2 regions of the Paenibacillus sp. OK060 genome follow, and region 2 is predicted to be linked to the other one. Evidence: predicted binding sites of a transcription regulator. Region 2 holds the regulator's gene; the other holds the start of a gene.
What was found. The regulator NrdR, encoded in region 2, represses ribonucleotide reductase genes. The targets are predictions, from matches to a motif close to AACACNATATATNGTGTT.
Positions count from the first base shown of each region.

Region 1: the regulator NrdR is predicted to act here: its motif matches at 1,637-1,654, upstream of BLS14_RS13010 (anaerobic ribonucleoside triphosphate reductase).

Region 1 covers NZ_FNFR01000003.1:282,883-287,282, forward strand. The annotation lists gene BLS14_RS13005 (hybrid sensor histidine kinase/response regulator) at 1-1,337, opposite strand, end outside; gene BLS14_RS13010 (anaerobic ribonucleoside triphosphate reductase) at 1,712-3,673, shown strand; gene nrdG (anaerobic ribonucleoside-triphosphate reductase activating protein) at 3,670-4,179, shown strand.
Region 2 covers NZ_FNFR01000007.1:367,338-371,737, reverse strand. The annotation lists gene BLS14_RS25290 (MFS transporter) at 68-1,264, shown strand; tRNA gene BLS14_RS25285 (tRNA-Lys) at 1,484-1,556, opposite strand; tRNA gene BLS14_RS25280 (tRNA-Ala) at 1,573-1,645, opposite strand; gene nrdR (transcriptional regulator NrdR) at 1,831-2,298, opposite strand; gene BLS14_RS25270 (alpha/beta-type small acid-soluble spore protein) at 2,414-2,635, shown strand; gene BLS14_RS25265 (lytic transglycosylase domain-containing protein) at 2,743-3,306, opposite strand; gene coaE (dephospho-CoA kinase) at 3,303-3,899, opposite strand; gene BLS14_RS25255 (manganese efflux pump) at 3,909-4,400, opposite strand, start outside.

The DNA.
Region 1 (4,400 bases), on a different contig from region 2:
GAGGCCCCTTGCAGAATGTCAGGGTCCTTGGCAAGCAGCACCTTTTTGCCCTTCAGTCGATGCTGAATATTGGCAAGCTGAGGCAGTTCCCAATGTCTGCGGAGCGGCAGGCAGATCTCGAATTCTGTCTCCTTGTCTCCCATGCCATGCACCTGAATACGGCCGTTCATTAGGATGGCAAGATTCTGGCTGACCGCCAAACCGAGATTGGTTCCTACCAGCTTCTGTGTACTTATATTTCCATCCAAATTGTTAAATGATCTAAGCTTATTGTCCGAAGACAACATACGTCCGGTGTACTTCACATGGAGTTGAAGCGTACCTGCCTCCTCTGCATCTCCACCAGCTACGGTTGCCGTAACCAATACCGAACCTGTCCGTGTTGAATCTAGAGCATACTGAATGACATGGGCCAATAGTTGCCCGATCTTGATCTCATCCCCGACAAAAACCTGGGACACATTCAGATCAAGGTTCAATCCCAGCTCAATGTTCTTGCTCAGCGCCAGTCCCGCATAGAGATAAACGGTATTCTCAATCGTGGCTACCAGATCAAATGGATCATCGTGTACAACCGTTTTGCCTGCGTCATTGACGTTAAAACTCATCATATTATTCAGCAGGGAGAGCAGTATGTTACCGCTGGTTTCAATCATATTCACATATTCTGCCTGCTCGTCCGACATATCTGGTGTACGCATCAGATCCGTTAATCCCAGAATGCCGTTCAGCGGATTACGTATTTCGTGGCTCATCAGCGACAGCATCTGCGTCTTGGTCATTGCCTCAGACTCCGCACGTTCCTTCTCTGCCTGCAACTGCTCTTGTAGTTGCTCCGAATCACTCAGCTTCTGTTCCTGAACTTGCAGCGTATCTTCCAGATCCACAACATATCCGAGAAAAACGGCCATGGCTTGCAGTGTTTTCATATCCGTTTCACTGATCACATAATCAGGGTCATCCATCAGACAGATCGTGCCGAACGTTTCCCCGGATCTCCGCATAATGGGAATCCCCACAAAGAAACGATTGCCCAGTCCGCTTGTTACGTCCATTGATTTCGTAAGGGGATGTTCACATGTATCCGTGATGATCAGACTGCTGCCCTTATCTCTTAAGACCAAGCTGCAATATGACGCTTCAAATGGAAGTTCACTACCTTTGGCGATCAACTCTTCCTCGCGGTTAAAAGCTTCCATAATAACATTCGTCACGCCATCATTCGTGGCAACGAAAATGGTGTTCACCTTTAATATACCGCTTAATACATCTACAATATGGGATGCGGCTTCCTGTATATTTTCATAGAAGCCCCTTGTAATGCCTAACGTTCCCATGATTCACCCCTCTTGTTTTAGCTGCACTTCAAATCCGTATCCCACAGTATGATTCAATCGATTAACGAGGGATCAAATGTTCCAAAACAGCTGTCACAAACTATTCATATATGAAGTTTTCTATCCTTTTTTCAAGCATCGTCAACTGAACTTGCACGGTAAATAGAAATTATACGCTTACCCTCCAGCTTTGAAAACAATTATCATTCAGGGCTATAAATCATGACAGTCGATCAGCCTCTCCCATGTGATCATTATCACACCTAAATAACAATATATAGTTTATAAATGGATAAAGAAACTCTACATGTAGTGTTCAATGAATGGACATTATCCCTATACAATTTCAATTTCATTATTTAGGAGGAACTGATATGAACATGCTTGAGTATGCCTCTCCACCGGCATCTGATCTTCTATCTGACCTAGGAAGACGAATTATTGGTGCTGAAGATGCCGATACGCTGAGGGAGAATGCCAATCTGAACGGAGACTCGTTCAGCGGCAAGATGAGCAGGCTCGGTTCGGAGACCGCCAAGTGGCATGCTCTGCGTCATGTGCTGCCTAAGGAGCTCGCTCTAGCTGTGGAGAACGGCGATCTGTATGTACACGATCTGGATCAGTATGCCCTTGGGACGACCAACTGTATCTTTATTCCGTTTGACCGACTGCTGGCCTCCGGATTCAATACCGGCAACGGTTCGGTTCGTACACCACAGACAATCATGTCTGCCATGGCACTGGTGGCCATTATTTTTCAATCCCAGCAAAACAGCCAGTACGGCGGTGTATCCGCCAATAAAATCGACTGGGATCTCGCACCTTATGTGAAGCGTTCGTTCCGTAAGCATTATCGGAAGGGGCAACGGCTGTTTGGGGAGATTGCCCCAATTGAGGATGAGCAACTGCATCTGGATAGCGATGAAGCAAAGGAGAAGTGTCCTCGAGCCTTCGCCTTTGCCTGTGAAGAAACGGAACTGGAGACCGAACAGGCTGCCGAATCTCTGATCCATAATCTGAACACCATGAGCAGTCGTGCTGGGGGACAGATTCCGTTCACTTCGCTGAACTACGGGCTGTGCACTTCAGCCGAAGGTCGGCTCGTGTCCCGGTCGTTGCTGGAAGCGACCATTCGGGGACTGGGTAACGGAGAAACGCCCGTGTTCCCACAACATATTTTCCAGTGCAAGCAAGGAATTAATCAATCTGAGGGAGATCCGAATTACGACTTGTTCCGGCTTGCTGTGACCTGCTCCTCACGGCGCATGTATCCGAATTTTGTCAATGTGGATGCTTCCTTCAACCTTCCCTATTATCAACCGGAAGATCCCGATACGATCATTGCGACGATGGGATGCCGGACACGCACACTGGCTGATCGCTTCGGACGCAATCGTCAGAGCGGCAAAGGCAATCTGTCCTTTAACACCATCAATCTGGTCAAGCTCGGCATTCGATATGGGATCTGCCAGGGAGCAAGAGCCATCGCTGACCGGGCTGGCTTCTATACGGCGCTGGAATCGGTCATGCACAATGCTACGGATGGACTGCTGCACCGGTATCGAATTCAGATGAACCAGCCTGCCAAAGCATCGGACTTCATGATGCGGGAAGGAGTATGGGAAGGCGGTGAACAATTGGCTCCGAATGAACCGGTCGCCGATCTGTTGAAACATGGTACGTTATCCCTTGGTTTTATCGGACTTGCTGAATGTATGACCGCTCTATATGGCCGTCACCATGGACAAGACCTCCATGTACATCGAGAAGCCTTGAATATCATTCGTACGATGAGAGAATTCTGTGACCGGATGAGTGAGCAGCATAACCTGAATATCACCTTGTTCGCTACGCCCGCCGAGGGACTGTCCGGCAAATTCACCAAGATTGATCGTGAGCGATACGGCAGCATCGCGGGGGTCAATGACCGGGAATACTACACCAATTCATTTCACATTCCGGTCTATCATTCCCTTCCTGCCTATCGCAAGATTGAATTGGAAGCTCCCTTCCACTCACTATGTAATGCCGGAGCGATCTCTTATGTCGAACTCGACGGGAACGTAAGGGCCAATACAGCCGCTTTCCAACGAATCGTTCAATACGCGCTGGCCCAGGACATCGGGTATTTCTCCATTAATCATCCGATTGACCGCTGTCCGTCCTGTGGCTATGAGGGCGTTATTGGAGATGTATGTCCCGGATGTGAGGCTCATGAAACCCACGTGCATTTCCAGCGGCTGCGCCGGGTGACGGGATATCTGACCGGTGACTATAAAGTGCGCTTCAATGGGGCGAAGCAGGCCGAAGTGAGAGACCGGGTGAAACATCGGTGAATCTGTATGGTTACATTCCGGAATCGGTGAATGAGGGGCCTGGCCTGCGTGCCGTGTTGTTCATCAGCGGATGCCGTCATGCCTGTCCGGGCTGCTTTAGCCCCGGCTCATGGAACTTCCGTGCAGGCGAACCATTTACGGAGGAGCGGCAGCAGCAGATTTTGCATGAGGTAACCTCTCATCCCTTGCTGGAAGGGGTAACGTTATGCGGAGGTGATCCTTTTTTCTCTGCGGCAGAATGCGCCTCCTGGGTTCGGCAGCTTCGGGCTGCACGACCTGATCTGACTGTATGGGCATACACGGGGTTTGTGTATGAGGAATTGATTACAGACCCGTCACGGGCGGAGTTATCCCAGCTATGCGACGTCATTATCGATGGGCCTTATATCGCAGCTGAACGTGATGTGTCTCTTCCTTTTCGTGGCAGTCGTAATCAGCGCATCGTTAATGTGGGTGCAACAATGGCAGGCCGGACAATCGTTACCATGCAGTTAGATGCATGGTAACGATTTTTTTATTTGAGGGGGATCAAGCACAGCGTGGGCGATGATATGGTTCATTTTAAGGAGTCAAATCTGCCAATATATCTAGGATTCATAGAGCAATATTTTATTTCCGATCGGATTAATGATATATGTTGCAAGCCCTTAGGTTATCGTCTATGATTGGTAGCATAAGAGCAAGTATACGACGATTGCATCATGATACAATCTATCATCTATGCTTG
Region 2 (4,400 bases):
TTTTAAACATTATTTCTATAGATCTAGAAATATAAAACATTGAAGTATAGAGAGGAGCTTTACCCGTATGTCGAACGCATTGAAAATTTATATATTGGCTATTATCAGCTTTCTAGTTGGGACATCCGAATATATTATTGCAGGGATTTTGGATAAGGTAGCTGTAGATGTAGGTGTCTCCGTATCGGTCGCAGGTCAGCTGATTACCGTTTTTTCGCTGGCCTATGCCTTCGGCACACCGATCGTCATAGCCGTCACTGGACGTATGGAGAGACGTAAACTTCTCCTTTATGCGCTTGGTGTATTTGCAGTAGGCAACCTGATTGCCATCGCGTTACCAGGCTTTACATTCTTGCTCGTATCACGTGTTGTTCTCGCGATTAGTACCGGCGTGTTTCTTGTTACCTCATTGACGGTTGCTGCCAAGCTCGCTGCACCTGGCAAACAAGGAAGTGCGATTGCAACACTTATAATGGGCTTCAGTGCCTCCTTAATTATCGGAGTTCCACTTGGAAGAGTCGCCGCTTCGGTTTATGATTGGAAGCTCATTTTCGGCGTTATCGGTCTACTAGGTTTGCTTGCCATGTTCTTAATCCTTATTGCTATTCCCCAATCCAATGGCGAGGCGCCTGTTCCGATTCGCAAACAGTTTGCACTGTTGAAGAAACCTGAAATTGCGATCGCGTTGGCTGTCGCCTTCATGTGGATTGGTGGATACTCTGTTGTTTACACCTATATTTCGCCCTACTTGCTGACCATAACCAAATTAAGCGAGCAAAGCGTAAGCATCGCACTCTTCTCTTTCGGTATCGCTAGCTTGTTTGGTTCTAAATTCGGCGGTTACAGCACCGATAGATGGGGAGCTCCCCGCACATTAGTCATCGGAATGCTGTTTAATACCATTGCTCTAGTTCTGCTCTCACTAGATGGACAATCGCCGTTGATCGTATTCCCACTTCTGATGTTTTGGTCTTTCACCGTTTGGTCTTCGAGCCCAACCCAGCAGTTTTATTTATTGTCACTTGCTCCAGAGGCATCGGGCATTATGCTTAGTATGAATACCTCCGTGTTGCATCTTGGCATGGCCGCTGGTGCTGGTCTTGGCGGTGTTGTCGTCGAGCAGGCATCACTGAGCTACATCAGTTGGATCGGCGCAACGAGCGTCATTCTGGCTGCTGTAACTGCTGCTACCTTCTTCCGTATTTCCTACTTGCGCAAACGCCGCGAAGAAGTAAAATGCAGCCTAGTCGAGACTTGTGCGTAATTCAAATCTACCAAAAAAACCAGGCTGCTAATTTACAGCACCCTGGTTTTTGTTTTTCTATTCAAGTCGGGTCAGGAATTTGTTTTTCTTCCCGTGGCGCAGCACGACAATTTCGTCATATAGTTAAGCATTTTGCCACTTAAAGACTCTGTGACTGTATAAAAGCAATCAAGTTGTCTCCTAATAAAAAAAGAACGGCATCTCTGCCGTTCTTTTTGATGGACTCTCAGGGACTCGAACCCTGGACCAATTGATTAAGAGTCAACTGCTCTACCAACTGAGCTAAGAGTCCATATGATGTTCTTGTATGGAGCCTAGGGGGATCGAACCCCTGACCTCATCGCTGCCAGCGATGCGCTCTCCCAGCTGAGCTAAGGCCCCAAATTATGAATGTAACAAGTTGTCCAACTCTGCAATGCTCCGCAGGCGACTCCTATATCATATAAAATACAGCTTTTGCTGTCAACAACTTTTTCTTGAAGCTAAAGTGATTGGAGAAGAACAACCTTTTTACTGGAACACACAGATGGTAACCCCAGAATGCTCTTCCCCTTTTACCCGTTTCACTAATCCTCGTTGTTGTCTTTGGACAATAAAGATTTCAGTTCTTTCATGAACATATTGATGTCTTTGAATTGACGGTACACCGAAGCAAAGCGCACATAGGCTACTTCATCCACTGGAAACAGCTGTTCCATCAGCAGTTCGCCAATCTGACGGCTCTCTACTTCTGCATCGGCTGTATTTCGCAGAGACTTCTCTGCCTCAGATACCATCATTTCCAGTGTCTCCACAGAGACCGGACGTTTCTCACAAGCCCGAATCAGGCCACGGAGAATCTTGTCCCGGCTAAATTCCTCACGACTGCCATCTTTCTTGATGACGATCAGCGGTGTTTCTTCCACCATTTCAAAAGTTGTAAATCGACGGCTACATTGCTCACACTCACGACGACGACGAATCGATTTCGATTCATTGGCCGGCCTTGAATCAAGCACCTTTGTGCCCAGGTAGGCGCAATAAGGACATTTCAAATCAGATCACTTCCCACGTTTTACTTTTTACCAGAAATTGCCTGCATGCATTTAGTTATGAAAATCGTATTGCCGACACATAATACTTTTACCAACCGCGAGGAGGTGAACAGCAATGGCACAAAGCAATGGTAACTCCAACAACCTGGTGGTAACTAAAGCTTCCGCAGCTCTCGAACAACTGAAATATGAAGTTGCTCAAGAACTCGGAATCAGCATCCCACAAGACGGATACCAAGGTAACATGACTTCTTACGAGAACGGTTCGATCGGTGGATACATCACGAAGCGTCTGGTAACAATTGCAGAACAGCAATTGGCAGGTCAATACCAATAATATCTGCATCGTAATACGGTACACAGAGGAGCATGGAGCGGCCGGTGAACAACCGGCCTGCTCGGTGCTTCTACTTATTTTAGAGCATGAATCCAAAGTGTCTTAACTTAGAACGTATTATAGATCTTTACATATTGATTATAATAATAAATGACGCGTTGTACATAGTGCCGGGTTTCACCAAACGGAATATCTTTGACCGTCTCGAATGAACCGTCCCATACGCCATCCCTTAACCATGAGTTCACTTTACCTGGACCTGCATTGTAAGCAGCAATCATAGCCGCTTCATTCCCGTCAAATTGATCTGACAGATTACGTAGATACCAGGTGCCCAGCTGGATATTCCTTTCAGGCTCGTGCTTCAATTCTTCCAATGAGGTTCCCGGAATTTTGGCTTGCTCCATAATCCAGTTCGCGGTGTCAGGCATCAGCTGCATTAATCCGATGGCACCTCTCTTGGATTCCTTGCTTGTCTTAAAATTGGTCTCCACCTTGATGATGGAAGCGATGAGAAACGGATCAACCTCATAACTCTGAGACTGGGCCCGAATCTCTTCCTTATAATGAATCGGATAGAACCATGACATCCAATTGGTATTCAGGAACAGCACCAATACAAAAGACACAAACATCAACAACAGTACCCGTTTCTTACGCAGCAATCTCATATTAGGCCCTTACGATGCAAAAATGAAATCAGTTGCTGCTCCGTCTCTGACCACAAGCCGCTGTTATCGATAAGCACGTCAGCACGCTGCTTCTTATCTTCAATATCCATCTGCACGTCTATACGGGCATCTGCCTGTTCTGCCGTCATTCCATCCCGGCTCATCAGTCGTTCTAGCTGCACTGACCTCGGAACGTAAACAACCATCACCTCTTCGAAGCCATCCTCCAGCCCTGACTCGTACAATAACGGAATATCCGATACGACCAGCTTGTCCGGATGTTCAAGCTCGTACAGAGCAGCGCGCTCGCGCATCTCCTTGCGGATCGCTGGATGTGTAATAGCCTCAAGTGCCTTACGTTCTTCTGGATTCTGAAAAACAATACTTCCAAGCTTTTTCCGATCCAGTGTTCCGTCCTCATTCAATATGGCTTGTCCGAACCGCTGAACAGCCGCAGCCAAAACGGGATGCCCGGGCAGCATTACTTCCCGGGCAATAACATCTGCATCAATGAGCAACGCTCCCTTACTGGCGAGAAAGGCGGACACGCTGCTTTTGCCTGTCGCGATCCCGCCGGTTAAGCCAATATTCATTATTTCACCTCACAACAACTTCATTATTCCCATAAACATTAATAAAAGCGCAGGTAACACAGATAATCTTCGCATCCACCGCAGAGCAGCAAAGCGCAACCCAACTTTCATGCCCAGTGACAGAAATGCCCCACTAAACAACGCAATAACTAATGCTGTCCACAAAGTCGGAAATCCCAATAATGCTGCCCCTAATCCTGCACCAAAAGCATCCAGAGAAAGGGCTATCCCCAGCCACATCGCTTCTTGGACGGATATACTGCCCGAGTTATCCATATCCGCCTTCGAGGGACTACGCAGGATCTGAATAACCACACCCAGCTTCCGCAGCTCAAGTGTAAAGACCATTCGTTCCAGAGATCCTCCAGAAGCAGATGGCTCAAGCTCCAGCGCGAGCACCTGATTCCTGCCCTTCGACTGAGCTTCTGGTGAGGCTTGCGTACTACTGCGGATTGTTCCTGCTCCTGCTCCTGTTCCCTCACCCACTCCATTGTCCGTTTC